Regions from separate parts of the Exiguobacterium sp. s80 genome, predicted to be linked through region 4. Evidence: riboswitches for the same ligand, from Rfam matches in the RefSeq annotation. Region 4 holds a riboswitch; each other region holds the start of a gene.
What was found. A riboswitch is a leader RNA that binds a small molecule or an ion and turns the genes downstream of it on or off. The one in region 4 is predicted to bind thiamine pyrophosphate.
Positions count from the first base shown of each region.

Region 1: it holds a riboswitch for thiamine pyrophosphate, as region 4 does, so the genes downstream of both, tenA (thiaminase II) here and KNP94_RS02850 (3-oxoacyl-ACP reductase) in region 4, are expected to answer to the same signal.
Region 2: it holds a riboswitch for thiamine pyrophosphate, as region 4 does, so the genes downstream of both, thiD (bifunctional hydroxymethylpyrimidine kinase/phosphomethylpyrimidine kinase) here and KNP94_RS02850 (3-oxoacyl-ACP reductase) in region 4, are expected to answer to the same signal.
Region 3: it holds a riboswitch for thiamine pyrophosphate, as region 4 does, so the genes downstream of both, KNP94_RS04475 (ECF transporter S component) here and KNP94_RS02850 (3-oxoacyl-ACP reductase) in region 4, are expected to answer to the same signal.

Region 1 covers NZ_JACSMP010000001.1:283,998-291,642, forward strand. Annotated here, with positions in the region: gene KNP94_RS01460 (alanine/glycine:cation symporter family protein) at 1-210, opposite strand, end outside; gene abc-f (ribosomal protection-like ABC-F family protein) at 435-2,291, opposite strand; gene KNP94_RS01470 (DUF1002 domain-containing protein) at 2,573-3,454, opposite strand; TPP riboswitch at 3,642-3,747, shown strand; gene tenA (thiaminase II) at 3,822-4,523, shown strand; gene KNP94_RS01480 (sporulation protein) at 4,674-5,447, opposite strand; gene KNP94_RS01485 (class I SAM-dependent methyltransferase) at 5,546-6,730, shown strand; gene KNP94_RS01490 (BrxA/BrxB family bacilliredoxin) at 6,763-7,188, shown strand.
Region 2 covers NZ_JACSMP010000005.1:114,684-122,328, reverse strand. Annotated here, with positions in the region: gene KNP94_RS10840 (murein hydrolase activator EnvC family protein) at 1-1,366, shown strand, start outside; gene KNP94_RS10835 (murein hydrolase activator EnvC family protein) at 1,570-2,856, shown strand; TPP riboswitch at 2,918-3,028, shown strand; gene thiD (bifunctional hydroxymethylpyrimidine kinase/phosphomethylpyrimidine kinase) at 3,145-3,954, shown strand; gene thiM (hydroxyethylthiazole kinase) at 3,935-4,705, shown strand; gene thiE (thiamine phosphate synthase) at 4,695-5,333, shown strand; gene KNP94_RS10815 (hypothetical protein) at 5,348-5,791, shown strand; gene KNP94_RS10810 (ArsR/SmtB family transcription factor) at 5,878-6,243, shown strand; gene KNP94_RS10805 (CHASE3 domain-containing protein) at 6,333-6,941, opposite strand; gene KNP94_RS10800 (YitT family protein) at 7,183-7,645, opposite strand, start outside.
Region 3 covers NZ_JACSMP010000001.1:827,066-834,710, forward strand. Annotated here, with positions in the region: gene KNP94_RS04450 (hypothetical protein) at 1-72, opposite strand, end outside; gene KNP94_RS04455 (alpha/beta fold hydrolase) at 274-1,077, shown strand; gene KNP94_RS04460 (NAD(P)/FAD-dependent oxidoreductase) at 1,611-2,654, opposite strand; gene KNP94_RS04465 (energy-coupling factor transporter transmembrane component T family protein) at 2,732-3,457, opposite strand; gene KNP94_RS04470 (ABC transporter ATP-binding protein) at 3,423-4,988, opposite strand; gene KNP94_RS04475 (ECF transporter S component) at 4,985-5,563, opposite strand; TPP riboswitch at 5,663-5,761, opposite strand; gene KNP94_RS04480 (50S ribosomal protein L25/general stress protein Ctc) at 5,853-6,491, opposite strand; gene KNP94_RS04485 (DEAD/DEAH box helicase) at 6,831-7,645, opposite strand, start outside.
Region 4 covers NZ_JACSMP010000001.1:558,282-565,926, reverse strand. Annotated here, with positions in the region: gene KNP94_RS02860 (hypothetical protein) at 93-1,508, opposite strand; gene KNP94_RS02855 (LLM class flavin-dependent oxidoreductase) at 1,658-2,995, opposite strand; gene KNP94_RS02850 (3-oxoacyl-ACP reductase) at 3,033-3,785, opposite strand; TPP riboswitch at 3,924-4,024, opposite strand; gene adhE (bifunctional acetaldehyde-CoA/alcohol dehydrogenase) at 4,174-6,768, opposite strand; gene KNP94_RS02840 (beta-class carbonic anhydrase) at 7,101-7,645, shown strand, end outside.

The sequences.
Region 1 (7,645 bases), 270 kb from region 4:
TGTAATACTCTGACCTTCATCATCTGTTGTCTTTTCATTTTTATCGAGTGTGACACGGAACATCTCTTTCAAGTAACGGAATTGGATGAACTTCGTTTTAATGGTGAAGTAGATGCCGACTCCGATTAAAGCGGCGATTAAGATATAAGACCATAAGATGTTGTTGGCGAAATCGACGCCCGATTGTACAGCTTGTTGAAATGCATCCATGTGATAGTTCCTCCCAAAGTGTTTTTGCTAAAAACTGATAATAGCTATAAGTTGAATTATACGAATTTTCAGACAACTTGCAAGCTTTTTTTCGAAACTTTCTTTTAAAATATTTAAAATATATTTTTTCGGGTTCAGAAAAACAGATCGTCATCAAAGCATTTTTAATTTAAAAAACCACCGCACTTAATGAAGCAGCGGTGGTGAAATGATGCGTTTTTTGATTAGTGATCGACTGCCAACAATTTTTCATAGAAGTCATCAATTTGACTAACGAGCTGTTCTCGTTCTGAGAATAATGTCGTGAGGACTTCATAATCATGTGTCGCCGCGAGTGATGTATCGAGTAAAGCCACCTCATCCTCTAGCTGTTGAATCTGCTGTTCGAGTTCGCCTGCATTTAAAGCCGGATGTTTCCCGGCTACCGGCGTCCGGGTAGCGCGGGGCGTGGGTGCCGCTGATTCGACGATTGACCGGGCATGTCGTTTTTCGGCAGCATATTGGTAAGAACCGTGAAAGATTTCTGTCGTGTCATCTAGCCAATAGGTTTTCGAGAAGAGTCGGTTCAAGAAATAACGGTCGTGCGATACGGCAATCAGCGTTCCGTCAAAGTGCTCGAGTGCTTCTTCAAGCGCCTCGCGGGATTCAATGTCGAGGTGATTCGTCGGTTCGTCAAGAATCAGGACATTAAGCGGCGAATGGACAAGAATCGCGAGCATCAAGCGCATCTTTTCCCCGCCGCTTAACGCAGTAATCGGTAAGAAGACACGTGGACCGAAAAAGAGGAAACGGGCCAACAGGGAGCGAGCTGTTCCTTCGTCCGCCGAAACGTGTGAGCGGAAGTAATCGATCAGTCGCTCTTCACCCGGCATATCGACGTGTTGCGATAAAAATCCGACCTGATTTGACGGACCACGCGTGACACGTCCGTTCGTCGGCTGGAGTTGTCCAAGTAAGACACGTAATAACGTCGTTTTCCCACTTCCGTTCGCACCGACGATTCCAATCCGGTCACGTGCCGCGGCTTCGAAATCGAGCGACGCGAACAACTTCCGGCCGGCGACGGAAAGCGTGACATCCTCAAGACGGTAAACGATTTGACTGAGTTGCCCTTGCGACGAAAAGCGGATGTCAGGCACCGCTTTTTCCAGGAGCGGCCGTTTGAGTCGCTCAATCCGTTCGAGTGCCCGTTCCATGGCTTTTGCTTTTCGGAACAGTTTTTCGCTTGGCGGAGAGGCTTCATTTGCCCACTGGCGCAAGCGCCGAATCGCATCCTTCATCTGTTTGATTTTCTTTTGTTGTTCCGTGTAGGCGTGGAATTGTTCGAGGAGCAGGCGTTCTTTCGCGACCGTGTACGCCGAATAATTTCCTGGGTAGATTGTCAGTTCACCATCTTCAAGTTCAGCGATCAAGTTGACACTTGCGTCAAGAAACACGCGATCATGCGAGACGATGATGACAGCGCCCGGATAACTGTTTAAAAATTGTTCGAGCCATTCGATTGCTGCGAGATCGAGGTGATTCGTCGGTTCGTCGAGAATCAACAAGTCTGGTTCCACCAGCAGCATCCGGCCGAGGCAGATTTTCGTTTGTTCGCCACCACTTAATTGAGAAAAGGGACGTGTCAGCAAGGCATCGAGGTGGAGTCCGTTAATCATGCGCTGGATTTTCGAGTCGAGCAGGTAACCGTCCTGTTGTTCGAATTGTTCGGTCACACGCGTATACGCATTTAGCACATCGTCCAGGTGGTCAGCACTTGCCATTTGTTGTTCAAGCTGATGCATCGTCGTCCGTAAGGCGACGATTTGGGCAAATGCGGTCCAGAGAACATCAAGGCCCGTCAATTCTTCTGCGAACTGTGGAATTTGAGCCAAATAACCGATGGAAAGTCCTTTTTTGAGATAAAGGGTTCCGCTGTCCGCTGTTTCGAGTTGCGCGATTAAACGCAGTAACGTGGTTTTTCCGGTTCCGTTTCGACCGATCAATCCGATGCGGTCAGCTTGTTTAAGATAGAGCGAGACATCGGTTAAGACGGATGCTCCCCCAAATTGTTTTGTCAGGTGTTGGATGTCGCAAATCATGATCAGTAACTTCCTTTCATGCGCATCAAAAAACGGAGAACGCAAATAGCGCTCTCCGTTTACCGTAAAAGGTGCGCTTTGCTTTATTTTTCAGATGGATGTTCCTAAGAAAAGGGCAGACTCGTCCTTTAGAACGCCATTTCATGAAAAATCGCGCGCAACAGATAAAGTTGTTCCATCAACCATTGCTTACACGCAGCAAAACCCATCTTTTACACCACCTTTTCGTTTCGATAAAGTTAGTTTACCATGTTTTGAACTGAAAATGAAATCGTTTTCAGTTACTTGAACAGTCCGGAAATCGAGTTAAAGAACTTACTTAAGCCGTCAAACAGTTTTGCAAAAAATCCTTTCGTTTCTTCGGAGGTCGCGAACGCGTGGATATCTTGCCCGGCACCCTTTAATCCGGTCTCGATTTGTCCCCAGTTCAAGTCAGCTTTCTCCATTTGACTGAACAATGACGTCAACCGCTCCATTTGGGCGTCCGACAACTGGATGTTGTTATTTTGAATGACTTGGATGATGACATTCTCGATATCGACTTTGGTTTCCGGCTTTTGTTTGGCGATCTCTGCTTTGATTTCATTCATCAGTTCGGCGACTTTGTCCGTCCCGACCGTTTTTCCGACATCGGAAGTGACCGATAACTCTTGTTGGGCTAAATCTTTTCGTTCATCCGTCAATTTAATGCCGGTCTCAGCCGACGTTTGATCGTATGCTTTCATGATCCCCGTCAAAGCAGAGGTCCCGGTGACTTTATAAGGGGAAGTGATTGTGATGTCGGCGTCCGTTACGCCTGCAGTGACGAGCGCGTTCAAGTACATGTCTTTTGTTACCCAGGTAATGTTTTCGGTCGCGACAGATAAACCGTCGCCTTTTTCAGCGAGTTCGATTTTTGCGGAAGAGTACATATTGCCGCCGAGTTGCGATTGGGGAACGTTTTTCCCTAAATATTTTTCTTCATCCGCTGCCGTGGCGATGACGGGCGTAATGCCTTCCGGCGCATTCAATCGGGCGAGTACCCAGGCTTTATCCTTTGCCCCGAGCGATTCACCAAGCGTGATGATTGTTTTATCGACGACTTGCTCTGCTGAAGCAGCAGTCGGTAGAAGTAAACTTGTCGCTAAAAGCGTCGTGGTCATGATTTTTGTTGCTTTATTCATAGTATAAATCCTCCGAGTATAGTAGGTAGTATCAGGTGCTAATTTCATTGTAAGTGACGTCTCCCAGAACGGAATCGGTCTTGAGGCGGAATGAACCGCCCACCTCGTGTCCCTAATCCTATACTACATTTCATTTAAAATCCTGATCATGTGACTGAAAAAATGATATAGTGAAGAGGAATTAAATAATGACCACTAGGGGAGTCGGTAGGCCGACTGAGACGACGAAGACGTTCGGACCCTTTGAACCTGATTAAGTTTGGACTTACGGAGGGAAGTGGCGTGAATATCTCTCTTGTTGTCTCTTCACGTCATGCCCTGTTCGTAGGGTGTGGCGTTTTTTGATTCAACAAAAGGGGGAATTAGGTTGAAATTCAGTCAAGAAATTCGGCAAGCCGCAAAAACATATTGGGACAGCAGTTTTTCCCATCCATTCGTCACAGGCATTGGTGACGGGACGTTACCGCTCGAAAAATTTCGACATTATGTCATGCAGGATGCGTATTACTTAAAACATTTCGCAAAAATTCAAGCCCGGGCCGCCTCAAAGGCAACGGATTTTGCGACGATCGCGGAACTCGCGGAACATGCGACATCGACCTATGCGGCTGAGCTATCACTCCATCAATCGTTTTTTGAACCGCTCGCTATTACGGAAGCGGATTTAGCAGCGTTCGAACCGGCACCGACTGCGTATGCCTATGTCTCACATATGCATCATGCGAGCGAGGGGACACTCGGGGAAACGATTGCAGCGATTTTACCGTGTTACTGGCTTTATTATGAAGTCGGACAACAACTGTTGACGAAGTCACCGGCGTCACCGATTTATCAACAGTGGATTGCAACATACAGCTCGGAATGGTTCGAACGGGTCGTCTTTGAACAGGTCGACCGGCTGGATGCTTTGGCGGCGCAAGCGACTGAAGCAGAACGGGAACGGATGAAACACCATTTCGTCAGAAGCTGTTATTACGAATTGATGTTTTGGGAAATGGGCTGGACGGAAGAAACGTTTGAACGTCTCTTTACACAAGTTACGCGTCAACCAAAAGTAACGAAACGATAAGTACAGCTTTAGCCGCTGTTGATCAGCGCGATCAGACGGCAGACTGCACAAAACCTGAGCAATTTTCAGCTTTCGTAAAGAAAGTCATGGCAATCGCTCAGGTTTTTTTGTTGGTGGATTACAGGCATGATGAAAATTCTGGTAAGGAAATCAGCTGTACCGTTCAATCAAATCGTTTAATTGTTGTTTGACGGCGTTTCGGTCCATCAAATCGTGGTTCGATAAGGATAGCTTCGTCATCGTCTCATCCGCACCCGCCATCTCACTGAAGAGCGAACCTAAGTCGTGGGCACGACGGTCGATTTGCAAGACGATGTCGATGCCGGTACGGTCTTGGAGCATGATGAGTTCGACTTCATCGAGTTTATGGGCGAAGTACGTATTGCGTGCCGAATACTCGAGTTCCTGGGCGATCGGTAAATCCTTCCGGTAACGCCCGGGAAGTTTTTCCGTGTCCGCTTTCTTGAGTCGGAAGCCAAGTTCTTCCATCGCTTCTAAGATAACGGATTGGAGGTCATTGGCTTGGACGATGATGGCGTCCCGGTCTGACGGATCGACCGCCTGGGCGATATCGAGACCCGTTTCAATCCATGATTTCGATTGACTGACCGAGAGCGGCGTATTGAATGGTACTTGAAGCGTAAACGGAATTTCGCGTTCGACACCTGCTTCAATCGTAAAGGCGGCTTCGTTTAGCGAAAAACGATCGAGTGTGAACGTCGTAAATGTCGTGCTGTCCCTGACTTCTTCTTTATATTGTGTATTAAACGCTAAATAAATCCGATCGATTTCTTGGTCGACATTGCCGCCTTTAATATGGACGGTTCCGTGAATCTGTCCGCCTGGCTCACAGCGTTCGCTGTCGAGTCGTGTATCGACTGTGGCGGCACCGATTCCGATTTGTGATAAAAGTTTTTTGAACATCGTTCGTTCCTCCTTTAATGATGAAGATACCTTACTTGTCGAATAGGGTGGAATTTGCTACAGTTTCGAAAGAACAATCAGAAAAGGACGGGACTACAGTGGAATTACACCAAGTAAAAGAATTACTCACTCAAAAGCTCGAGGCTGCTGCTCTCGTGCATGCAACGATTAGTGGTCCGCGCCAAAAGTCGAATGATCTTCGAAGAATCAAACTAAAACCGATTCTATTGAAAGATACGTATGCAATCCAGTTAGAGTTTCAATATGAACGGATAATTAAACACGAAAATTTGTCGGTTGATGAATTTTTAGAACGACTCGACGGATTGATGGAGGAATTCCGTCAATTTTTATTCCGTTTCGAGACGGAAGAAGTTCAGTTCCAGTTATCCAAAAAAATGAAAGTATCGTTAAAAACAACGCAACAGTCACCCCTGCAAGCAGAACTGTCGCATAACCGTAAAAAAAGTCATCTCCTTGAAGATGGTGTCGTCGTTCCGTTTTTAGTCCGACTCGGTGTCATGACGGAAGACGGACAAGTCAAACGGCAAAAGTACGATAAATTTAAACAAATCAATCGGTTCCTGGAGTTCGTCGAAGATAGTATTTCCGCGTTACCGACAGACCGAACGTTACGGATTCTTGATTTCGGTTGTGGAAAATCGTACTTGACGTTTGCCTTGTATCATTATTTAAGTGTCGTCAAAGGCTTCGACTTGAAAGTGACCGGACTTGATCTCAAAAAAGAAGTCATCGAAGAATGTACAGCGATTGCGCGCGATCTCGACTATACGAATCTCGAGTTTCGTGTCGGGGACGTCCATGATTATAACGAAGATACAGAGGTTGACTTAATGGTGACGCTTCATGCCTGTGACGTCGCAACGGATGTTGCACTTGCCCGCGCCGTTGATTGGAATGCGTCTGTCATCTTAAGTGTCCCGTGTTGTCAAAAAGAACTCAATCGTCAACTCGACTGTTCACCACTCGACGTCATGTTGCAACACGGGCTGATTCAAGAGAAGTTCGCTTCGCTTGCGACGGATTCGATCCGTGCCGAAATCTTGACGCTCGTCGGTTACGAGACACAATTGCTTGAATTCATTGATTTAGAGCATACACCAAAAAATGTCTTGATTCGTGCGTATAAAAATGACCGTCAGCCGTCGGAAGAAAAAATTGACCGTTACGTCGCCTTCCGTGATCTACTACATGCGAAACCATATTTGGCGCAAGAATTAAGCGGCAGACTTGGACAGATTTCATCTAAACTCGTACAATAAGGAAGAGAACGAATAAGGGAGGAATTAGACCGATGGATTTCCAAATGTATTTTGAAGACGTCGTCCAGACAGCACGTAAAGAAGCGGCAGCTGCTGGTTTTGAAGAATTAACGACAGCTGAAAGCGTCGATGACGCGATGAAGCGTGAAGGATTGACACTTGTCCTTGTCAACTCAGTATGTGGATGTGCAGGTGGGATTGCTCGCCCGGCAGCTGCTTACGTCAATCGAATGGAAGGCGTGAAGCCAGATCATTTCGTAACGGTGTTTGCGGGACAAGACCGTGAAGCAACGGACCGGGCACGCGAGTACTTTGAAGGGTATCCACCTTCATCACCATCATTCGCTTTGATGCAAGATGGCAACATTCTTTCGATGGTTGAACGTTTCGACATCGAATCGTTTACTGCAGAAGAAGTTGTTGAAAAATTAGAGTCATTGATTGAAATTTACGCATAAGTGAATCAACTGGAGCCGTGTTTCTTAATTGAAACACGGCTCCAGCATGTATACAAACGCTTATGAAGAGTGAACATGCGACATCTAGGTGCGATCCATTCGCTTTTCGCGGTTCTAAAGCGATTCAAGACAGATTGCGCTCTAAACCGTCTGCATGTCTGGATTTCCTTCACGGTATTTCCTAAAGAGCGTCACGTTTCGTTGACTCCTACGGGAAAAAGTGCGTTTTTAACGCACTTTCAGAGGCAGGCAAGACCCTGCTCGTTGTCCATTAGGACCAAGGAGCAACGGCTTGCGCCTCGCCCGAGGAAAGCAACGAAAAAAACGCTTTTATCGCCCAATGGCACTTTGACTACAGTCTAGAGCCGTGTTTCTTAATTGAAACACGGTTTTAATTTGTCGTGAAAGTGAGTGTGCGCGAAAGAGATGTTTTTTTAGCAGTCCCCCTGAAGCAGAG
Region 2 (7,645 bases), on a different contig from region 4:
ACAAAAAGCTAAAAACGAACAAAAGCAACAAGAAAACCAAAATACACAAAAAAAGCTTGAGTCTTCTGTGAATCACGAAGGTGAGAAAATTTCGAAGACACAACAAGAAGTGAATCGTTTAGACGAAGCATTGAATGAAAAAATGTTTGCCGTCGAAGCAAAAGATCGTCAAATCAAGGCGACAGAAGCTGAAATCGTTGAACTCGGTAAGCAAATCGAAAAATATAAAGCCAAGCTGAAACGTCAAGAAGAATTGCTCGGCGATCGTTTACGTGTCATGCAAGAAAATGATGGTAATTCGATTAAATGGGAAGAAGTCATCTTTGGTTCGAAAGATGTCGGAGATCTCGTCAGCCGTGTGCTAGCGGGGAAATCCATCTCACAACAAGATGATAAGATGATTACGGATTACCAGAACACGCAAAAGAAATTAGCGAATGCCCAAGCAGAACTTAAAGATAAAAAAGCAAAGCTTGTGACAGAGAAAAAAGAATTAAAGCGTCAACAGGCAGAGCTCGAACAACAAATCAGTGAACGAAACAAACGCATTAAAGAACTTAAGAAGCAAAAAAAGAAATTTGAGACACAGTTGATGGACGCGAAAGAAGTTCAACAAATCTTGATTGCGCAAGAAAAAGCAATCGCGGCAGAAAAAGCGGCACGTGAACGTGAAGCACGGATTGAAAAAGAGCGCAAAGCACAAGAAGCACGAGAAGCAAAAGCCCGTGCTGAAGCTCAAGCAGCACAAGCAGCAGCCGATCAGGCAGCGGCAGAAAAGGCAGCAGTTGAGCAAGCTGCAGCAGAAAAAGCGGCAGCCGAGCAAGCTGCAAAACAAGCAGCGCGTCAAAAAGCAACAACGAATTCAACAAAACAATCAACGCCGACACCAGCGCCTGTAACACCAAAACCAGCACCAGTAGCACCGAATCCAGCTCCGGCTCCAGCTGCATCTTCAGCATTGTTCATTCATCCGACAAGTGGTGCGACTACACAAGGATACGGCTCAGCAAGTGGTGAAAATGGGTATGGATTCCATAATGGAATCGACTTTGGTGCACCGGTTGGAACACCAATTGTCGCAGCAGCAACAGGAACTGTCATTACGGCTTCTAGTAGTGGTCCTTACGGAAATCACATCATGATTGCTCACCAATTGAACGGAAAAACGTATACGACGGTTTACGCGCACATGAGTTCATTGAATGCGCGTGCAGGACAACGTGTCAGCCAGGGACAACAAATCGGTGCACTTGGTAGCACGGGTAACTCGACTGGACCACACCTACACTTCGAAATTCATGTCGGTGGGTATATCTACAGCGGAACAGGCCCTGCAAATAGTGTTAATCCTATGTCAATGTTATAAAATCGTAAAAGAACCTCTACATTGTAGAGGTTCTTTTTTATACAGTTTGAATAATTAGTTGTTATATTACAAAATAACGTTTTCATTTGAAATGTAAATGAAATTTTTCTGAAACTATTACGGTGCTATAATCAATTTCAGATAGTTTCACTACGGAACAGGACTTCAAAAATCGAATTCATACATAAGCGAGGAACTCACATATGCTAAAAAAGTTATTTTCTACCGTACTATTAGGGACGTTATTATTGACGAACACCCCAATCACTCAAGCGGCTACAATCAAAGAAAAGAAAGCAGATAATGCAGCTGAACAACGTAAACTAGAAAAATCAATCAAAAAACAAGAATCTAAAATTTCAAAAGAGCAACGTCAAATCAATGCGATTGATGCAGCAATCAATGAAAATATTTTTCGTGTCTCAGAAAAAAATAAACAGATTCGTCAGTTGAATGAACGAATTGAAGAGCTTGAGGCAGACATTATCCATTATGAAGAAATGTTAAAACGCCAGGAAGAGCTGTTAGGAGACCGCCTTCGTGTGCTTCAAGAAAATGATGGGAATTCGATTAAATGGGAAGAAGTCATTTTTGGTTCGAAAGATCTTGGCGATCTCTTTAGTCGTGTGATGGCAGGGAAAAAAATTGCTGAACAAGATGACAAGATGATTTCTGCTTACCTTGAAACGCAAAAAAAATTAGCTGATGCTAAAGCGACGCTTGTGGATAAAAAGGAAGAGCGAGTGAAAGAAAAAGAAGCCCTTTTGGTTCAAAAAAAGGAACTCAACCAGCAAATGAAAGCACGTAGTGCAACCTTAAAAAAATTACGTCAAGGTAAAACAAAATTTACGACAAAACTTCTGAATGCGAAAGAACTTCAAGCGACATTAGAAGCGCAAGAACGTGCGATTGCGGCAGCAAAGGCAGCAGCAAAGGCAGCAGCTAAAGCAGCAGCGGAAAAGGCAGCAGCTGAAAAAGCGGCAGCGGAAAAGGCGGCGGAGGCGGCGGAAAAAAATAACGCCGGGACGTCTAAGAAGGTCGTAAGTGCTACGCCAGTCGCTAGTGTTCCGAGTGGTTCGGCGCAGTTCGTTCGCCCTGCGTCAGGAAGTGTTTCACAAGGATTCGGACCAGCGAGTGGTGCGAATGGGTATACTTTCCATAATGGTGTCGACTTTAGAGGGTCAGTCGGATCATCAATCGTCGCAGCAGCTTCAGGAACGGTCATCACAGCAGGAAGCGGTGGACCGTACGGAAATCACGTGATGATTTCACATTTCTTGAATGGGAAAGTGTATACAACAGTTTACGCGCATATGAATTCATTATCAGTTCATGCTGGACAAACGGTCTCGCAAGGGCAACAAATCGGTACGCTCGGAAATACGGGAAACTCGACGGGCGCACATCTTCATTTTGAATTGCATATTGGTGGTTACCAATACAGTGCGACAGGACCAGCTAACACAGTTAATCCATTAGCATACTTATAAAAACGAGCTTCGGCTCGTTTTTTTTATGGCGCTATGCTACAGTGAAAGAGAAATTTAAATCATGAGCAACTAGGGGAGCTGGAGGAATCTGGCTGAGAGGAAAACCATTCTGTTTTCGACCCTATCACCTGATCTGGATAATACCAGCGTAGGAAAGTTGAGATTGAAGACATGAATAAGTGACCACACTCGTTGGTTTTTCATGGCGTCGTCTGCTTTTTTACAGCGGACGGCGCTTTTTTTCGTTCCGCTTTCTCCTTGTGCTCTCATAGAAAGTGAGGTCTATCGATGAAACATGTACTGACGATTGCTGGATCAGACTCTAGTGGTGGAGCTGGAATTCAAGCCGACTTAAAAACTTTTTCTGCTCTTGGGGTTTACGGTATGAGTGTAATTACTGCTATCACAGCGCAAAATACGTTAGGCGTACAAGCAGTTGAAGATGTATCACCAACGCTTGTCGAAGCCCAGTTGAACTCGATTTTTAGCGATATTCGTGTAGATGCCGTTAAAATTGGGATGGTCTCGAATGAAAAAACGATTCAAGTCATTGCCAAATGTTTGAAACATTATCAGGGACCAGTCGTCTTAGACCCCGTGATGGTCGCAAAAGGGGGGCATGCGCTGTTAAGGAAATATGCTGAACAAGCATTAATGGAGCATTTGATGCCGCTTGCAACCTTGACGACCCCGAATATTCCGGAAATGGAACGCATGTTAGGGCAAGCGATTTCGACAATTGATGAAATGAAGCTGGCGACGACGGAATTCGCACAAAAACGAGACATCGCTATCCTGTTAAAAGGCGGTCATCTTGAAAGTACGGATGCCTCGGATATTTTATACACGGAAGGGATGCATCATCTGTTTCAGGAGGCACGATTAAAACGCCAGCATACACATGGTACTGGATGTACATTGTCTTCCGCGATTGCGGCACGTCTTGCGCTGGGAGATTCCCTGAAGGATAGCGTGATTTATGCTAAACGGTACGTAACTGAAGCAATCCGGCATGGATTTGCCTTAGGGAACGGAATCGGACCGACACATCACTTTTATGACATTTGGAGGGAAACGGATGCTTACAACCATTCATGATAAAAAACCATTAATTCATCATTTAACGAATGCGGTCACGATTAATGAGTGTGCCAATATGACCCTTGCGCTCGGGGGTTCACCTGTCATGGCGGAAGATATCCTAGAAGTCGAGGAAATGGTTGGACATGCAGATGCTGTCGTTATCAATATCGGGACATTGAACGCAGCTTCACGAGCGTCGCAATTGTTGGCAGGTCAAACGGCTAACCGATTGAAGAAACCGATTATTTTAGATCCAGTCGGAATGGGGGCGACGACACTTCGGACACAATTCACGAAAGAGTTACTCGAAGCAATTCATTTTACGGTCATTAAGGGGAACGTCTCTGAAATCAAGACGCTCATCGGTCAAGTCGGACGTTCAAAAGGAGTCGATGTCGCTTCCGGAGAGACATTAGATTTTCAAGTCGTCCATGAGTTTGCTGGACGGCTCGGGACGACTCTCGTCGTAACGGGACCGGTTGATTTCATTACAGACGGCAAGCGACAAGTAAAACTAACCGTAGGAACGCCACGACTCGGACACATTACAGGGACAGGTTGCATGACGGCATCGCTCATCGGAACCCTACTTGGAGCAGGGTATGATGCATTCGAAGCAGCGACCTATGGGACGTATTTAATGGGAAAAGCGGGTGAAGTCGCAGATGAAGCAGCGGGACTTGGTGATTTCCGGATGGGGTTGTTCAACGCAATCAGCTTAACTACAGAAGAAAGTTTGAAAGGGGTATTGACCAGTGGAGAATGATTACACGGTTTATGCGGTAACAGATCGGCGCTTTCACCCGGACGTTGCCTTGATTGATGCGGTCGAAGCAGCAATAAAAGGTGGCGCGACGATGGTCCAGCTTCGTGAAAAACAGGCGCAAGGGAAAGAATTTCTCGAACAAGCGAGTGACTTGAAGAAAATGATGTCTCGTTACGGCGTCCCACTCATCATCAATGACCGGATTGATATCGCACAAATCGTCGGTGCAGGTCTGCATATCGGGCAAGAGGACATCCCTTTGAAGGAAGCACGTAAGCTGTTACCGGAAGCCACGATTGGGGTTTCTGTTTCAACCGTTGAACAGGCAATCGAAGCAGAGCAAGACGGGGCAACTTATCTTGGCGTAGGGTCGCTCTATCCAACGGCGACAAAAGACGATGCGAGTCAGATGACAAACGAAACACTCCAAGCGATTCGCCGGGCTGTTTCCCTTCCTCTCGTCGGGATTGGTGGAATCACACATCATGTGGTGCCCGACTTATTCGAGATGCTTGAAGGATATGCCGTCGTCTCTGCCTTATTCGCAGCACCAGATATTGAACGTGCGGCACGAGAGTTCAAAGAGGCGGTTCAGACTGCGCGTCAAATAGTATCAGACCGGGTATAATCACTGAAGAGGTGATGTACGTGAAATGGCAAGTCATTCGCTTTCGGGGAGGCTGGATTCGGTATCGAATCGAACCACAAATCATTCGAATCGACAACCGTGGAAAGTATCATTTAGGTTGGAAATTGTTTCCCTATCCGAATCGTTATGCATTTGAATTGGCGGTTTTGTTAAAAAACAAACACCAACAACGATATAAACGGCCGCTGTTGATTAAAACGGCATCCATCGCTACGGAAATCTGGGGCCATACACACCTCGATTTATTTTATCGAGTGATGTTACAAGTACCGTTACCACGCTTCCTATCGAATCGATATAAGGAGCGATTGCGAAATACAAGTATCATCGATATCGGTGTACGGGCTGTCGATACTAATCGAATCGTTTGGGATATCGGGAATCGATTAGGGGGATGGGCAGTTTTTCGTACAATCCAAAAAAAACATCGGAAATGAATCTTCACCTCGCGAATCATCGTAGTCATCTTACTTGCATTTGTTGTTTTAGGATGGTGCAATAGTTTGGAGGAGAGGTGAAGACAGTGGAGGCACCACGCTGTGAGACGATTGCGATCGATAAAAAACGTGCGACTGAAATTGGTCATGCCGTTGAGAAAATCCCGACGCTTGAGATTGGGAAATTGTTTAAAGTGTTATCGGACGCAACGCGTCTACGAATCGCTTATGCATTGACGGTCGAGCGAGAACTTTGTGTTTGTGACGTATCGGCATCAGTTGATTGTTCGATTGCGACGGCTTCGCATCACTTAAGAACGTTATTGAAACAAGGTCTCGTCAAATATCGTAAAGAAGGAAAAGTTGTCTATTATTCACTTGATGACCATCATGTCTCGTCGTTAGTTCATTTGGCAATGGAGCATGTGAATGAAGGAAAGGCTTCTTCTTGAGAAAAATATAAAAAACGCACCGCAGTCCGATAAAGAACTGCGGTGCGTTTTTTAGCTTTTTCACGAAGCTAATCGTATGAAACAACAGATTATTTGATTCGATGGAAGAACGTGATGGTCACACTGATGAGTAGAAAGGCTAAAATGGATAGACTAAAGCACATCCGTTTATAGGATGCTGTCACGAGCGCCGTATTTTCGAGTTCTTGATCTAATTCGGTATACAATTGATCTTTAACTTGAGCAAGATCTTCAAGAATGGTCTGCGTGGTCTGCGTCGATTGTTTCGCTAAAGCGGTAGCTGCCTGTGAACCGTTTGTTTCATAAAGGCTGAAAACGGTTTCGATTTCTTTTTCCCATGCATTGTTACGGACCAATAAATCTTTAATCGGTACAGGTGTTTCGTTCGAAGCATTGAGCACACGGCGTAAATCATGAATTTTGGTCGTGCAGAAGTAGTATTGTTCAATGTAGCGGTCGTCTTCATAGAGCAATAGGCCGCGAACGGCATTTGCCCGATCCCGATTGTATTCGACGAGTTGGTCGACCTGTTTAATCATCGGGATGTTATGGGCGTGCATCTCTTCTGTCATTTTTGAAATGGTACGATAACCTGTCAAGGCATAGATGAGAGGAATCGAAGCGAACAAACTGACTAAAAGAATGAGAGAGATGCGGTAGCGCCAAAGTTTATTCATGCAATCATTCCTTCGTAAGCTAACTGGTAATGTCATTAGCTTAACCACTAATTCCCAAAAAGTGAAGAGTTATCTATTTTTTAGGGGAACATCTTTTGGTTACGGGGATCCAATCGTTTTATATTTTGAGATGAAACCTGAAGCGATACCAAACGTAGACGTATATGATGGGTCAGCCTTCGTTTACAAAAAACAACCCACCTCATGACAGGGGGGTGTCGTTTCATCGTGTGCGGTTCATTTAAAAAGAGTAGGAATGTTCTTTGTAATTTCCGAAGACGGTATGAATCTCAGAGAAGGTGACGAAGGCATTAGGTTCGACAGAAGAAACAATTTCCTGAAGACGAACGATTTCATTATTCTGTACGACGACATAAACCATCTTCTTTGTCCGGTTGGAATAGCCACCGCGCGCATCGAGAATCGTGACACCACGACCAAGTTCTTTTGTGATGACGTCGTTGATTTCATCTGCTTTTTCACAAATGATAATACATTGTTTAGAAGCAGAGTAAAAACTATAGACCGTTTGCAACGCCTTGGCGCGAACGAAGCTCATAATTAATGCATACATAACATGTTTTAAGTCGAAGACTAGCCAAACTAAGATATAGATCACTAAATCCTGCATTAAAAAAATACGCGGGAGCGGCCAGTTATGAAAGCGGGCATAAAAGAACTTTCCGAGGATGTCGAGTCCACCT
Region 3 (7,645 bases), 270 kb from region 4:
AAAACGTTCGACTGACCAGTACGCCGGTACGGACTCAAGCTTCAATAAACGTTCTTGACCGCACCCGGTCAAGACGAGACTGCAGGCCAGTCCTAATGCCAGTGACCATGATTTAATGACAATCCCTCCCCGTCGTTTTCTACTTATTTTACCATATATTTTTCCATATTTTATCTATTTTTCATTTCACTTTAACCTTAAGATGTTAATAATCTATCAGAACGGGTAATACTCAATCATCATGAATTTCACTACTACACGGGGGTTATTCAAATGGGTACATTCATTCAAGCAGTTGACGGAACTAAAATTTATGTCGAAGATGTCGGTTCAGGACAACCGGTCGTCATGTTACACGGATGGCCAGCGAATAACAACATGTTCGAATATCAAAAGAATGCCTTGCTCGACGCCGGCTACCGTTACATCGGAGTTGATTACCGCGGCTATGGCAAATCGGATGCTCCAGCCAGCGGATATGATTATGCAACGATGGCATCTGACATCGATCAAGTCATCACGCAGCTCGAACTGAAAGACGCAGCGTTACTCGGCTTTTCAATGGGGGGCGGGATTGCGTTACGCTATCTGCTCAACCACGGATCGAGCAAAATCTCGAAATTGATTCTTGCGGGTGCTGCAGCTCCGGTCTTCACGCAACGGGAAGGGTACCCGTACGGGATGACAAAAGACGAAGTCGATGACTTGATTGCCGATACGAGAAAAGACCGTCCGGCGATGCTTGAAGGATTCGGAAAAATCTTCTTTGAACAAGACCATTCAGAACCGCTGACACAATGGTTCCACAACTTAAGTGTCGCAGCCTCTTCTCACGGCACGATTTTATCGGCAATCGCCTTGCGCGACGAAGACTTACGGAATGAATTGCCGCAGATTGACGTCGAGACGTTAATCATTCATGGCAAAAAAGATAAAGTCTGTCCGTTTGAATTTGCGGAAGAGATGCAAAAAGGAATCCCGAACTCACGGATTGAACCATTTGAAGAGAGTGGGCACGGGACGGTACTCGATGAACGCGAAAAATTCAACGATACGTTACTTGCTTTCTTAAAATAATCAAAGACACGAAAAACAGCCATCGCAAGTATGCGATGGCTGTTAAAGCTGTAGCTAAACGGTTATGAAGCCTGAAAATGCTATATCGAGATGCGCTTTCCTGTCTCACCTCGTATTCAAAGCGGCAATCGTTCGCAGTTCTAAGCGATTCAAGACAGATTACGCTCTAAACCGTCTGCATATTTGGATTTATCTCACGGTATTCCCTAAAAAGCGTCACGTTTCGTTGACTCCTACGGGAAAAAGTGCGTTTTTAACGCACTTTCAGAGGCAGGCAAGACCCTGCTCGTTGTCCGTTAGGATCAAGGAGCAACGGCTTGCGCCTCGCCCGAGGAAAGTAACGAAAAAAGACGCTTGATTTCCTGATAGCACGTTGTCTACAGTCTGAAACAGCCATCGCAAGTATGTGATGGCTGTTTTTGTGTCTAGATTGAGGAATGAATACCTCTCTGTTTTAGGAGGTTCCACATGCAGACACCTTAGTGCACGTTCCGCCTTGAACCGAACACCCAGTTCATTCGAAATTCGAGTTCTTATGTTGTATAACTTTTGATGAACCGGCGATCGATCCATTGTTTCAAACGCCAGCTCAAATGATTCGTCTGATAGTGTCGTCCGTAAAGCAAGGTCCCTTGCTGATGTCCCATCGAAAGAATCGTCAAGTAACGCGCTTGCGGCCGGAACGTCCGCAAACGTTCCTGATTGATGAAACGAAGAAGGTTCTCATGCAAGACCGGTGCTTGCCGGACGGCGGTTACACCGTTCTTCGGTGTGTTCGGATATGCGGCGAGCGTCGCACAGTCGCCGACGGCAAACAGAGAAGGGTCCTCTAGCGACTGGAACGTCTCGTGGACGAGCAAAAATCCGCGGTCGTCACAATAGAGGCCGGATGCCTTGAACAGATCCAGTGCTGACGCGCCACCTAAAAACAGGACGGCATCCGCTTTGAATGATTGACCCGACTGGAGCCGGACGGTTTGCTCATCAAGAGAGAGGAACCGGTCGACGATGCGTGTCACGCCCAGCGTATCCAACCGGTCAAGGATGCTTGCTTCTGCCGGGTGTCCTGCGAGGAGCGGTTCATCATGGACGAGTGTGACCGAACAACCGTCCGATTGGAATGAGGCGGCCATCTCGATTGCAGCAGCACCGCTCCCGACGATGACGGGCGACGATGCCTCTTTAAACTGACGGAGCGCCTGATCGATTTGATAATTCGGCTTGATCGTGACGCGTGACGTCGCATCTGAGACATTCCAGTCATTCGAACCGATGTTACACGATACGACGTCGTAAGAAATGATTTCGCCTGACTGACAGAAAACTTGTTTCGTTTGCGGATCGATTCGCGTGACACGGTCCTCCATCAATGTCTTTCCGTGAAGAGAACAGAGTGCTTTGACATCGACCCGGGTCTCCTCGAGTCGATACGTGCCGTCCGCAAGACCGGAGAACATTCCTGAATAATACTGATAACGGGACGGGTTGATGACGATCCATTCAACATCCGGATGCGTTCCTTCCTTGATACATTCTAAATGGGCATGACCTGCCCCGACTAATACGATTCGTTTCAAACCTTCACCTACTTCTTTAAATTAACTGCTTCCGAAACTATGATTCCCTGAATCCGTCTGCGTTAATCTAATGAATGTCATAGGACAATCCGAAGCGAGCTCGCCACGAGACAAACGAGAGCAAAAAACACTTGATCGTGACGCGTCACGACCGGACGGACATAATACGTCCGCTCGGCCTGAAACCGACGCGCTTCCATCGCAATCGCGATTTGTTCCGAACGGATGATACTGTTCGTAAAAAGCGGTAAACTGATGGCGAAAAACGTCTGCCATGGCCAAATCGAGTGCTGTTGGCGGACACGCCGTGCTTGACGGATTGTTCTTATTTCCTGCTGGAAGATCGGAATAAAACGAATCCCTGCTAAAAAGCCGTATGCGAGACGGTCTGGAAGGCGGCACTGATGAATCAGGCTCATGACGAACCGGGTTTGGTCGGTCGTCGCGATGAACGTCAAACTGAGGAAGACGAAGGCGAGCATCCGCAGTGCGATCAACCAGGCGTGACCGATACTTTCTTCCGTGACGCGAAACCAACCGAATGACCAAACTTCCGTACTGCCTTTTCCGAAGGCTGCCATCATCCAAAATGTCAGCAAGAACAAGACGAGGTAGGGGGAGACCCGTTTGGCGAGCGTCAACAGTGACCAACCGGAGCAGCCCAATCCGACCGCAGCGAGTAAAAGTAAGGCTATCGTTTCGCGTAACGTCGGTGCCGCAATCAAGAGCACCATCACGTACAGGAGGGCACCGAGCTTGAGTGCCGGATTAATACGTGCGAGCGGGGAGTCGTTTTCCTGCACGACGTTTCACCTCCTCGAGTTGCTGATACAAATACGATAACGGACGAGAGAGTTGGTTATGCTCGAGTAACGTCTCGTCTTTAAACAAAGTGTCCGGTGTGCCGTCGAACTGAAGTCGCCCGTCACCAAGGACGAGGACCCGGTCGGCATACTGGTGGACCAGCTCCATGTCATGCGTCACCATGATCAGCGTCGTCCCGTTTAATCGCGCCTGCTCGAACATCTCGATGAGTTGACTTGTCGTCTCGGCATCTTGACCGAACGTCGGTTCATCGAGTAACAGGACGTCTTTTGGTTCTAACAACATCGTTGCGACGCTGAGCCGTCGCTTTTGACCCATGCTCAGGGCGAGGGGCGACTGACGGGCGACATGGGTTAACCGGTAGGATTGCAACGCCGTTTCAATCCGCTCCGGCGTCGGTGCATCCATGCTGATTACGAGCTCGTCTTCGACCGTCTGCTTGAGAAATTGGAGCTCTGGCTGTTGAAAGACGAATCCGACGTGTCGGTAATAGCTCCGACTTTTCCATGTCCGCAGTTCTTTTTCGAACAAGCGGACCGTACCGCCTTGCGCCGGAATCAATTTCGCCAGTGTTTCGAGCAACGTGCTTTTCCCGGCACCGTTCGATCCGACGACCATGATCCATTCTCCGGCGTGTGTTGCAAGCGACAGGTTATCGACAATCACTTGCTTACGCCGGCTAATCGCGGTGCGCGTCAGCGCGAACGTCGTGTCGTGCCGAACCGGAGGACGGATGTTATTCGTTTTTCGTAACCGCCCCGCCTGGGAAGAAGCGGGGGGCACGGTTTCCAGTTCATACGGGTAGAGGAGCGGTGTTGCAATGCCGCGTCGTTCGAGTTCAGCGCGATGCTGACCGAAGACATCAAGCGGCGGACCATCACGTAAAATCGTTCCGCCGTGATCGAAGACGAGCACCCGGTCACTGAACGTCACACAGCGGTCAAGCTGATGTTCAATCAGAACGAGCGTCAACGTCCGGTCGTGATGGAGTTCCTCAATCAGCTGCATCAAAACCCGATGTCCTGCCGGATCGAGTTGCGCCGTCGGTTCGTCAAGCAATAGAATATCCGGCTCAAGGGCTAGGACGCAGGCGAGGGCGAGTCGTTGTTTCATCCCTCCTGACAGTTGCATAATCGGTGTCGTCAGCGGCACATCAAGGCCGACATGTGCCAGTACGGCGTCAACCCGGTCATCCATCTGACTGCGGTCGACTGAGCGATTTTCAAGACTAAAGGCAACTTCCGCTCCGACGGTCTGCATGCAGAACTGGTCGTCCGGATTTTGAAAAAGGATTCCGACCGTCCCATTCGTTTTGCAGTGGCCGCTGACATCGGCTTCAATCGCGTCAGGTAATAAACCGGCGAGAACATGTAAAAACGTCGTTTTCCCACTGCCGCTCGGTCCGACGAGCAACGTCGTTTCCCCTTCGTGTAGCGTCACCGTCACCTTGTGCAGGACGTTGTCATGTTGCCCCGGATAGCGGACAGACAAGTCGTTACAATGAATCATGCTGCATCCGGCTTCCGCCGCTTACGCCCGATCGCATAACCGTTCAACGTCCCTGTCTTGACGAGCGCATCGACGATGACTTTCGCAAGTAATCCACCGAGCAATGCACCGCTGACGAGTTGAAGGGAAAACGTCAACAGAAGTGTCGTCGTCGTATAGTAGGCGAAACCATTGACGACAAGACTATAGACCATACTACCGATTGCGGCGAACATTCCGGATAGAACTAACGTCATTGTGTTGAACTTCCGGTATCCGAAGAGGGCAAAAGCGATTTCGGCACCGATTCCTTGAGCGAAACCAATCAATAAGGCCGATAATCCGAAGTGACTCCCCGTGAATAATTCGACAGCCGCGGCGACGACTTCTGCAATCAGTGCTGCCCCGGGCTTTTGAATGATGTAGGCGACAAGCGGACTCGCGATGACCCAAATCCCGAACATCCAGTTCGATCCGACCGGTCCGAAGATCGCGGAAATCGGTAACCACAATGTCGACCACCCTAAGTAGAGTACCCCGCAAGCAACCGACAACATCATCATGACAATGATTTCTTTCATTTTCCAACTGTTCATGTTCCTATCTCCCTTTGGCACAACCACCAGACAAACAAAAAGACCGCCCTCTATGAAAGAGAGCGGTCGCTGAATCTGCAAACATGCAGAAAAATTGAACGAATTACCGCTCCACTTTCCTACGCTAGTATGAACTAGATCAGGTTCAAAGGGTCCGAAGTGAATCGTCTCAGCCAATGGGCTCCCCTAGTGGATGTGCATATAATGTGTACGCTATTTACTGTACCGACTCTACTGACAGTTGTCAATACAGATAAAAAAACCCTCCGCGAGGGGAGGGTAAGAAAAATTATTCTTTTTCTTCCGTGTGTTCTTCAGTAGAAACCTCTTCTGTCGCTTCAGCTGATTCTTCAGCATCTGCTTCTTCGAGATCCGCTTCAAGTGTCGATTCGACGACGGCAACGACTTGAATGTCACCTTCCGTAACGATACGGTATTCTTTTTCTTCCGGTAAATCCGAAACCGATAGAGAATCACCGAGGTTAAGATTTGTCACATCGACTTCGACGCGTTCCGGTAATTTATCTGGTGTAGCTGCAACTGTTACTTTAAAGAGTGTTTGTGAAAGATATCCACCAAGTTTTGCACCAGCCGCTTCGCCGACGAGGACGATATCTGTTTCGACTTCTGTTTCTTCATCCATTTTAACAGCGATGAATTCAACGTGCTTGATTGTTGGTGTGAAGATATCCATATCGAGTTTATTGATCAGTGTGTTGACTTTTTTACCACCGATTTGAAGTGCAACAAGTGCATTCTCACCATGTTCGCGAACGACTTTGATCAATGCTTTTTCGTCAAAGGCAATCGGTGTACTTTCCACTTTGTAACCATACACAACACCAAGAGCTTTTCCTTCATGACGTAATTGCTTTCTAAGTGAGCGTGGGCGTACTTCGCGTTCTTCTACTTTTAATGTTACTGACATGTTCATTTCCCCCTTGAATTTGGTATAGCCCTCAAAAGGTAATGAAGAAAGGAGTGGAACGAATCGTTCCGGATCAAGACGGTGCATCGAATGCTATTTCAAATTGATTTCATAAAAATGAAGATCGAAGTGAGTGGTTAGCATTTCTCTCCCAGGTCATTACGCTGATATTGAGAAACATGTGGTTGTAAAAGCAACTCGCTGATGCGGTGCTATGATAGTTATACCCCCGTAACATTAAAAGCTAAACATCAACCGGCGAAAAAACGATAGCCAGAAACCTGTTCTCCCTAGAGCAGCAACGGTTTACATCCTATTAAGAAATCGGTGCCTTTCCTCTTATTCAAGCAATTGAACCATCTCATCGACCGATAACGCAAGTGACGCCGGTTGTTCAAGTATGTCCGTCACGAGTGTCGCTTTCCGTTCCTGCAGCTCGATGATTTTTTCTTCGATCGTGCCTTTCGTGATTAATTTAATGACTTCGACCGTCTGTGTTTGTCCCATCCGGTGTGCCCGGTCAGCCGCTTGCTGTTCGACAGCCGGATTCCACCAACTGTCATATAAGATGACAGTATCCGCCGTCGCCAGGTTCAGTCCGGTGCCGCCCGCCTTCAGTGAAATCAAAAACAGATCGACTTCGCCTGCATTAAAACGGTCGCAGCGTTCGAGACGCTCCGCAATCGGTGTATCCCCGCGCAGTTCGAAATGAGGGAGGTGCAACTCATGCAGGTCGTCCCGAATCAAATCGAGCATTTTTGTAAACTGTGAAAAAATTAAGATCCGTTTGCCTGCTGCCCGTTTTTCTTGAATCAAGGCGAGCAACCGGTCCCGTTTCGCCGACCGACCACGGTAGTTTTCGACGAACAACCGGGGATCGCAACAGATTTGCCGGAGCCGGGTCAATCCGGCGAGTAACTTCATCCGTTCTTCCGGTTTTGACTGATCGAGATGCTGTAACGTCTCGAGCTGTAACTTTGCCAAGTGGGCGGCATAGAGTTTTTTCTGTGCCGCCGTCAGTTCCGTGTACTGATGGACGACTTGTTTCGCCGGCAACTGTTGCAAAACATCTTTTTTCGTCCGGCGCAGCAAAAACGGTTCGACGAATTGTTGAACGTCCCGTGCTGACCAGTCGAGAAACCGTTGCCGGTCCG
Region 4 (7,645 bases):
CAAATTGGCTTTACATTAACCTTGAACCTTTACAAATTTACTTGTAAAAAAGAAAACCGCTCCCCGAACTTACGGGAAACGGTTTTCACCCTTCATCTATCACCATGATGCTGTCGTTTGATTGCGTAACCGATGAAACCGGCAATCAGTGCCAGTACCGTCGCATAGAGAATCGTCGTCACCGTCGCCGTCTCTTGACTGAACCGGACGAGAGCCTCGTCTTGCCATAAAAGTGCAAACGATGTCCCCGTCAGCGAACAGATGAACCAGCTAATCAAACTGGTCGCAACAGCGAAAACGACGGGATCGTATAATTTGTTAAAGGCCCGGATGCTGACAAGGAGATAGACGACGAACGGGACAATCAGAAACAGCCAAAACGGGAACGGCTTATCCTGTTCGACTTGATCAGCGGCCGCCGTTTGCCCGGCCGACCGAGCGTCCACCGCAAGGACGACATTTCGTGCCGTTCCGTAATCGACTGCGTCAAGCGTCAAACGCGTATTCGATAAATCGGGACGTTCTCCCCCGATGACAGTCAACAGTTGATTCGTGACGCGCTCGGCGTCGATTCGGTTGACGACGTCCTCCATCGATCGTTTCAACCGCGTCACGTCGGTTTCCCCGTTCAAAAACGTCACCGGGACATTTAATCTTGCACCAAGGACATTTGCCTTGTAGGTCACTTGACTGCCGTGCATCAAATCATACCAGCCGTCACTGCCTGCGTTTAAACTCGAAACAGTCAACCACGTCCGGGTCGAGGCGTCCCCCTCATATTTCGCTTCATCCGTCACCGTAAAGAACAGTTGTGCACTACTTGCGACCATCAGGATAATGATCGCAGCACGGGAGGCGGCTGACATACCGGACAGTTGTCGTGGATAAAACGCGAGATAAAACAGACCTGTCAAAAAGAGTAAAATGAAGATTCCGTTCCAGACGGTCGCTTGATCAATTGTCAGCACATCAATCCCGAGTGCTGTGTTGAACGTAAATGCAAACAAGACGAAACTCGCCGCTAAAAAGCTGATTGTTCGAATCGTCCAGGTCACACGCGTTGCGCCGATCCGTAAAACTAAGAATAAGATTAGGAATAGACCGATTCCGAAAATCGATAAGAAGGGACTGCCATATTCGGCGCGGAAGGATAGCGGTTCCAAGACTTGATTGAGATCGATTCCGAAAATCGACAAGATGTTCCCCGTATCATTTGCGCCAATCAGTTGATTCGTCAATCCCTCTTTGACGGCTTCCGGCAACGTGACAGCCATTCCGCTGATGAAAAACAGGAGGAACACGAGGGTCAATTCCAATGTCGTCCACGAGACGTCCGTGTCCTGCATCAGTTCGACGAACGCCTGATAATCGGCAGACTTCTCGATTTGTTGGACGAGAACGGTCATGACACCGAACAGGACGAGAAAACCAATACAAGCGAGTCCTATACCAAACAAGATATTGCGTAACATATGCGAGCGTTCCTTTCGCTGTTGCCTCCGCTCCATAAAAGCGCCTCCCCTTGACTAGATTGTTTGTATAGTTATTCCTGTTCCAGGTGATTTGAAAACGAATCTTCTGCAGTAAATACAAAAAGTAGCCCGTTCATGACGAACGGGTTACTTCCCAGACGCCGAACTCCGATTGGCAGGAACGCTTACTTTACGATTTTTTTCACGTCCGACTGCCCCACCTGAGCTAAACCAAAATGTTCCCGAAGCGTAGTCCCTTGATAGGCTTTTCTAAACAATCCTCTTTTTTGCAGTTCAGGAACGATCAGGTCTACAAAATCCTCTAAGCTTGACGGGAGTGACGGCGGCATCAGATTGAATCCGTCTGCGATACCCATTTCAAACCAAAGCTCCATTTGATCGACGATTTCTTCCGGTGTACCTATCAGTGTCAGGTGTCCCCCACCAGCTGCCAGATAACCTAACAGTTCTCTTAGTGTAGGCTTTGTATCATCGATGATTTCAAGAATCGTTTTATAGCGTCCGACCGGTCCTGAAAACGCATCGACAGGCGGTAAGGACGGCACCGCTTTGTCAAGATCCCAATCAGAACAGTCCTGTTGCAAAAAGAAACTCAGTTGCTTCAAGGCATTCGCGACCGGTAATTTTTCATCCAGTTCGGCTTTCTTCGCCAGCGCCTCTTTCCGGGTTCGACCGACGTATGTAACCAATCCTGGAAAGATTTTAATCTGCCGCTCCGGTGACTCACTTTCTTTGATTTGTGTCTGTAGACTTTCCCGGAATGCTTTCGCTTGCTTTACATTCCACGACACCGAATAGACGGCATCCGCGTGCTTTGATGCAAGTGCAATCCCTTGGGCAGATGCACCCGCCTGCATTGCCACCGGCTTCCCTTGAGGACTACGCGGTGTAGACGAAGGACCTTTTACGTTGAAGTAGGTCCCGCTATGATGGATCGGTTGAATCTTTTCAGGATCAATTAACCGGTTGTCCGTCCGGCTCGAAAGGAAATCAGCTCGATCCCAGGATAAAAATAATTTTTCCATTACAGACGCAAATTCATCCGCCTTTTGATACCGTTCGTCCCTTGCAGGGAGCCTATCCATACTATGGTTTAACGCTTCCCAGTCCGTCATCGACGTCACCAGGTTCCAGCCGACACGCCCGTTCGTCACGTGATCAAGGCTTAACAGTTGTCTCGCCGCTGTATACGGATTTGAAAACGTACTCGATATCGTTGAAACTAACCCGATATGGCGGGTTACTTGAGAAATAGCGGTTAAATTGATTACAGGATCGAGCCAAAAGGCCGGTAGTTCAGTTGCGTTTGCAGCAGGAAAAGATTGATTGTCAGCAAAAAATACAGCATCCAGGCAGCCCGCTTCCGCTAGTTGAGCCAATCGCTGATAATAACCGCTCTCCCCGATTTCTTCAATCGCAGAATCCGGCATTAACCATGCCGCTTGATGATGGCCACAGCCGTACAATAAAACACCGATGTTTAACTGCTTCGTTTTCGTCATCTTTAGGTCCCTGACTCCTTTCTCCTGAGCGCTGACATCAGTTCATCGTCAATCCGCCATCTACGGTTAGATTTTGACCGGTAATGCCAGAGGCTGCTTCTGACGCTAAAAAGGCGACCAATTGCGCCACCTCTTCCGGCGTCGTCACTCTTTTTAACGGAGTTGATTGGGCAATTAAATCGAATACTTCAGCGGTCGTCACAGCACTGGCATCCGTCACTTTCAACAAGCCGCCGGAGACGACATTCACGTTTATGCCGTACTGTCCTAGCTCTGATGCAAGATTACGCGTAAAGCCGATCAACCCTGCTTTTGCCGTCGTATATTCGTGATAGGGAACTACCGGGTTTTGATACAGATTCGTGCCGATGCTGATGATGGTGCCGTTATTTCGTTCAATGAATTGCGGCAGAACACTTTGCACGACGTGGAACGCTGCTTTCAACGTGCCATCCAACTGTTTTTGATAATCTTCCCATTCCAAATCGATGAATGATTTTTGAGCGCGCGGATCGAACTTAAAATCGACTAATGCATTATTGATTACGACATCGATTTGTCCGTAATGAGCTGTCGCTGACTGCATCAATGTCTCGACGTCTTGTCGCTTCGTGACATCCGCATACAGGGCAATGGCATGTTCTGCACCGAGCTCATTTACGAGTTCCTCTGCCGCATCCTCGCTCTTATAATAATTAATCACAACTTTAAACCCGTTGTTCACCAATACTCTTGCAATTGTCGCGCCAAGTCCCCGACTGCTTCCCGTCACTAACACTGTTCTGTTCACTGTCTTCCACTCCTTCATCGTCTTTTGCAACTTAAATAGCGAAGTCGTAAACAAAAAAAAGCGCAACTCTCCAAAAGGAAAGTTGCGCACGTCTAAATAATCACATAACAAAAAACCGACAGACTGGTCTTCGCTGGTTTATTAGAGTCTACACTTCCCTACGCTAGTACGAACTAGTTCAGGTTCAAAGGGTTTGAGTATCTACTCATCTCAGTTTAGCAACACCCCTAGTGATTCTATTCAAGTTACCTTCACTTTAGCGGTCTTAGAAATATCTGTCAATAATGACAAGACAGTTTTATCGGTGTCTCTTCTGATTACGAACGAAAGCCTTGCCTCCGTCGACCGGAAGCAAGGCTCTTTTGAATTGCCATGATTTTTTTCTCTGTTATACGCCTTCGTACGCAAGCTCCATGATGTTCCGAAGTTCCGTCACGAGCGGCATTTTTGGATTCGCTGTCGTACATTGATCTTCGAATGCATCGACGGCCATCTTGTCGAGTTTTGCTTCAAAGTCGGCTTTTTTGATGCCTTGGGCTTTGAATGACATTTTGATGTTCAACTGTTGTCCGAGTTCTGTGATCGCTTGGATTAGTGACTCGACACCTTGTTCCGTCGTCGCTGCCGGTAGTCCGAGATAACGCGCGATTTCTGCGTACCGTTCATCAGCGATGAATGATTCATATTTCGGGAACGAAGCGAGTTTCGTCGGTTTCGCTGCATTGTAGCGGATGACGTGTGGCATCAGAATCGCATTCGTGCGACCGTGTGGCGTGTGGAACTCCCCACCGATTTTGTGCGCGATCGAATGGTTAATCCCGAGGAAGGCATTGGCAAACGCCATTCCGGCCATCGTTGACGCATTGTGAACTTTTTCGCGTGCTTCGGCATCGTCACCATTCGCATAAGCGCGTGGCAAGTAGTCGAAGATCATCTTGATCGCTTTTAGCGCCAGTCCGTCCGTATAGTCGTTCGCGAGGACGGAGACGAAGGCTTCTGTCGCATGTGTCAAGACGTCCATTCCGGTGTCCGCCGTGATTGATGCCGGGACCGTCATGACGAATTCCGGATCGATGATTGCGACATCTGGTGTTAATGCATAGTCAGCAATCGGATACTTGACGTTTTTCTCTTTGTCCGTGATGACGGTAAACGGTGTGACTTCAGATCCTGTTCCGGACGTCGTCGGAATCGCGACGAACTTCGCTTTGTTACCGAGCGCCGGGAATTTATAGGCCCGTTTCCGGATATCGAGGAACTTTTGACGTAAGTTCGAGAACGTTTCGTTCGGTTGCTCGTAGAAGAGCCACATGCCTTTCGCTGCATCCATCGCTGATCCGCCACCGAGGGCGATGATCAAGTCCGGTTTGAAGTCGCGCATCGCTTGCGCTCCTGTCTGAACCGTTGCAACCGATGGATCCGGTTCGACTTGGTCGAAGATCCGGTAGCTGACGCCTGCCGGTAAGTTGCGGATGACTTTATCCGCGTAGCCGAACTCGACCATCGCTTGATCGGTGACGATCAACGCACGTGAGACATCTTGAATCGATTTCAAGTATTGAACTGAATTTTTTTCAAAGAAAATCTTTTCCGGTACTTTGAACCACTGCATGTTCACGCGTCGTCTCGCCACCTTCTTGACATTGAGTAGATGTTTCGCCGTTACGTTTTCAGAGACGGAGTTTTTCCCGTAAGAGCCGCAACCGAGTGTCAGTGATGGTGTCAATTCGTTATACAGATCACCAATCCCACCGTGTGCTGACGGGCTGTTGACGAGAATCCGGCAGGCTTTCATCCGCATTCCGAATGCCGTCATCAAGTCGTCATTCGTCGTGTGGATGACTGCCGTATGACCGAGGCCACCGATTTCAAGCATCCGTTCGGCGACATGGAACGCATCTTCCGTTGACTGGACGCTATACGCACCAAGGACAGGGCTTAGTTTTTCGTGTGAGAGTGGTTCTTCTGAGCCGACTTTTTCAAGTTCTGCGACGAGCATGACGGTGTTGCTCGGGACGTCGATGCCGGCTTTTGCTGCGATCCAGGTTGCTGGTTTCCCGACGATGTCGGCATTGACGGCACATGTATCGGTTTTGATGACGAGCGCTTCGAGACGTTTTTTCTCATCTGCTGTACAGAAGTAGCAACCGAGTGCTTCCATCTCCGCCCGAACTTCCGCGTAGATTTCCTGATCGATGATGACTGCTTGCTCCGATGCACAAATCATGCCGTTATCAAACGTTTTGGAGAGGACAAGGTCACTGACGGCACGTTTGATTTTCGCTGTTTTTTCGATGTAACACGGGACATTCCCCGGTCCGACACCGAGTGCCGGTTTTCCTGTTGAATAGGCTGATTTGACCATGCCGGCTCCGCCGGTCGCAAGGACCATCGCGATATCCGTGTGGTTCATCAAGACTTTTGTTGCTTCGAGTGACGGTTGTTCGACCCACTGGATACAGTCACGCGGTGCGCCCGCTTTGACAGCCGCGTCACGTAATGTTTTCGCTGCTTCGAGTGAGCAGTTTTGCGCTGACGGGTGGAAGGCGAAGATGATCGGGTTTCGTGTTTTAATCGCGATCAACGCTTTGAACATCGTCGTTGATGTCGGATTCGTCACAGGTGTGACGCCACAGACGACACCGACCGGTTCTGCGATATATGTTAGTCCGTTTTGAACATCTTCTTCTAAGATGCCGACCGTTTTTTCTTCACGGAGACTGTTATAGATATATTCTGTCGCAAACATATTTTTAATCATTTTATCTTCAAAGACACCACGTCCTGTTTCTTCTACGGCGAGTCGTGCCAGTTCAACGTGACGTTCGAGACCGGCAAGCGCCATGTCACGGACGATCGTATCGATTTTCTCTTGATCAAATGTTAATAATTCTTGTAATGCGGTTTGACCTTTTGCGACGATTTTATTGATCGTTTGTTCGACAGGTGATACGTCTAGTTTGATTTTTTCTTTGACAGCCATGTTTGGTTTCCTCCCTATTTTGGAACGAATCTGAGTCTGCATTTCCTTACTAGATGTTAGGAATGCCAAGCTGATATTCAATAGTTTGTGCTTTCCTTCACAAATCAATCATACCGCCTTTTTGATGATTTGTGCATGACCATCCTGTGAACTATTTCACATCATTGAAAACGTTCTCATTCTCAAAAGGTGTTGTCGGACAAGGCATCCTTTTTGAATCCCTCGCCTGTGACTTTTCTCACAGGACCTGTTTTCTTTGCTTGTCTGACGGACGAAACATCGTGTAATCTATTAAAAGATACATATTTATTTGTTTTGAAGGAGGAAGTTTCATGACAATCGTCAACCAAATGCTTGCGTTCAACGAACAATTCGTCGAAGAAAAACAATACGAACAATTCATCTCGGATAAATTCCCCGATAAAAAGGTCGTGATCTTAACGTGTATGGATGCCCGCTTGACGGAACTCCTCCCGCACGCGCTCGGTCTAAAAAACGGCGATGCGAAGATCATTAAAAATGCCGGGGCCGTTCTGTCACACCCATTCGGTTCCGTCATGCGCTCGATCCTCGTCGCCTTGTACGCACTCGGTGCAGAAGAAGTCATCGTCATCGGTCACCACGACTGCGGCATGAGTACGATCGATCCGGCAAACATGATTGCCGAGATGGAAGGACGTGGCATCAATCCGCAAGTCTTGCAGACACTCGAAGCCTCCGGCGTTGACTTGAAGCAATGGTTACGCGGATTCACGTCAGTCGAAGAAAACGTCGGCCATTCCGTCGGTCTGATTAAAAACCATCCATTGTTACCACCGGGCACGAACGTCCATGGACTCGTCATCGACCCCGGGACAGGGAAACTCGACCGCGTCGA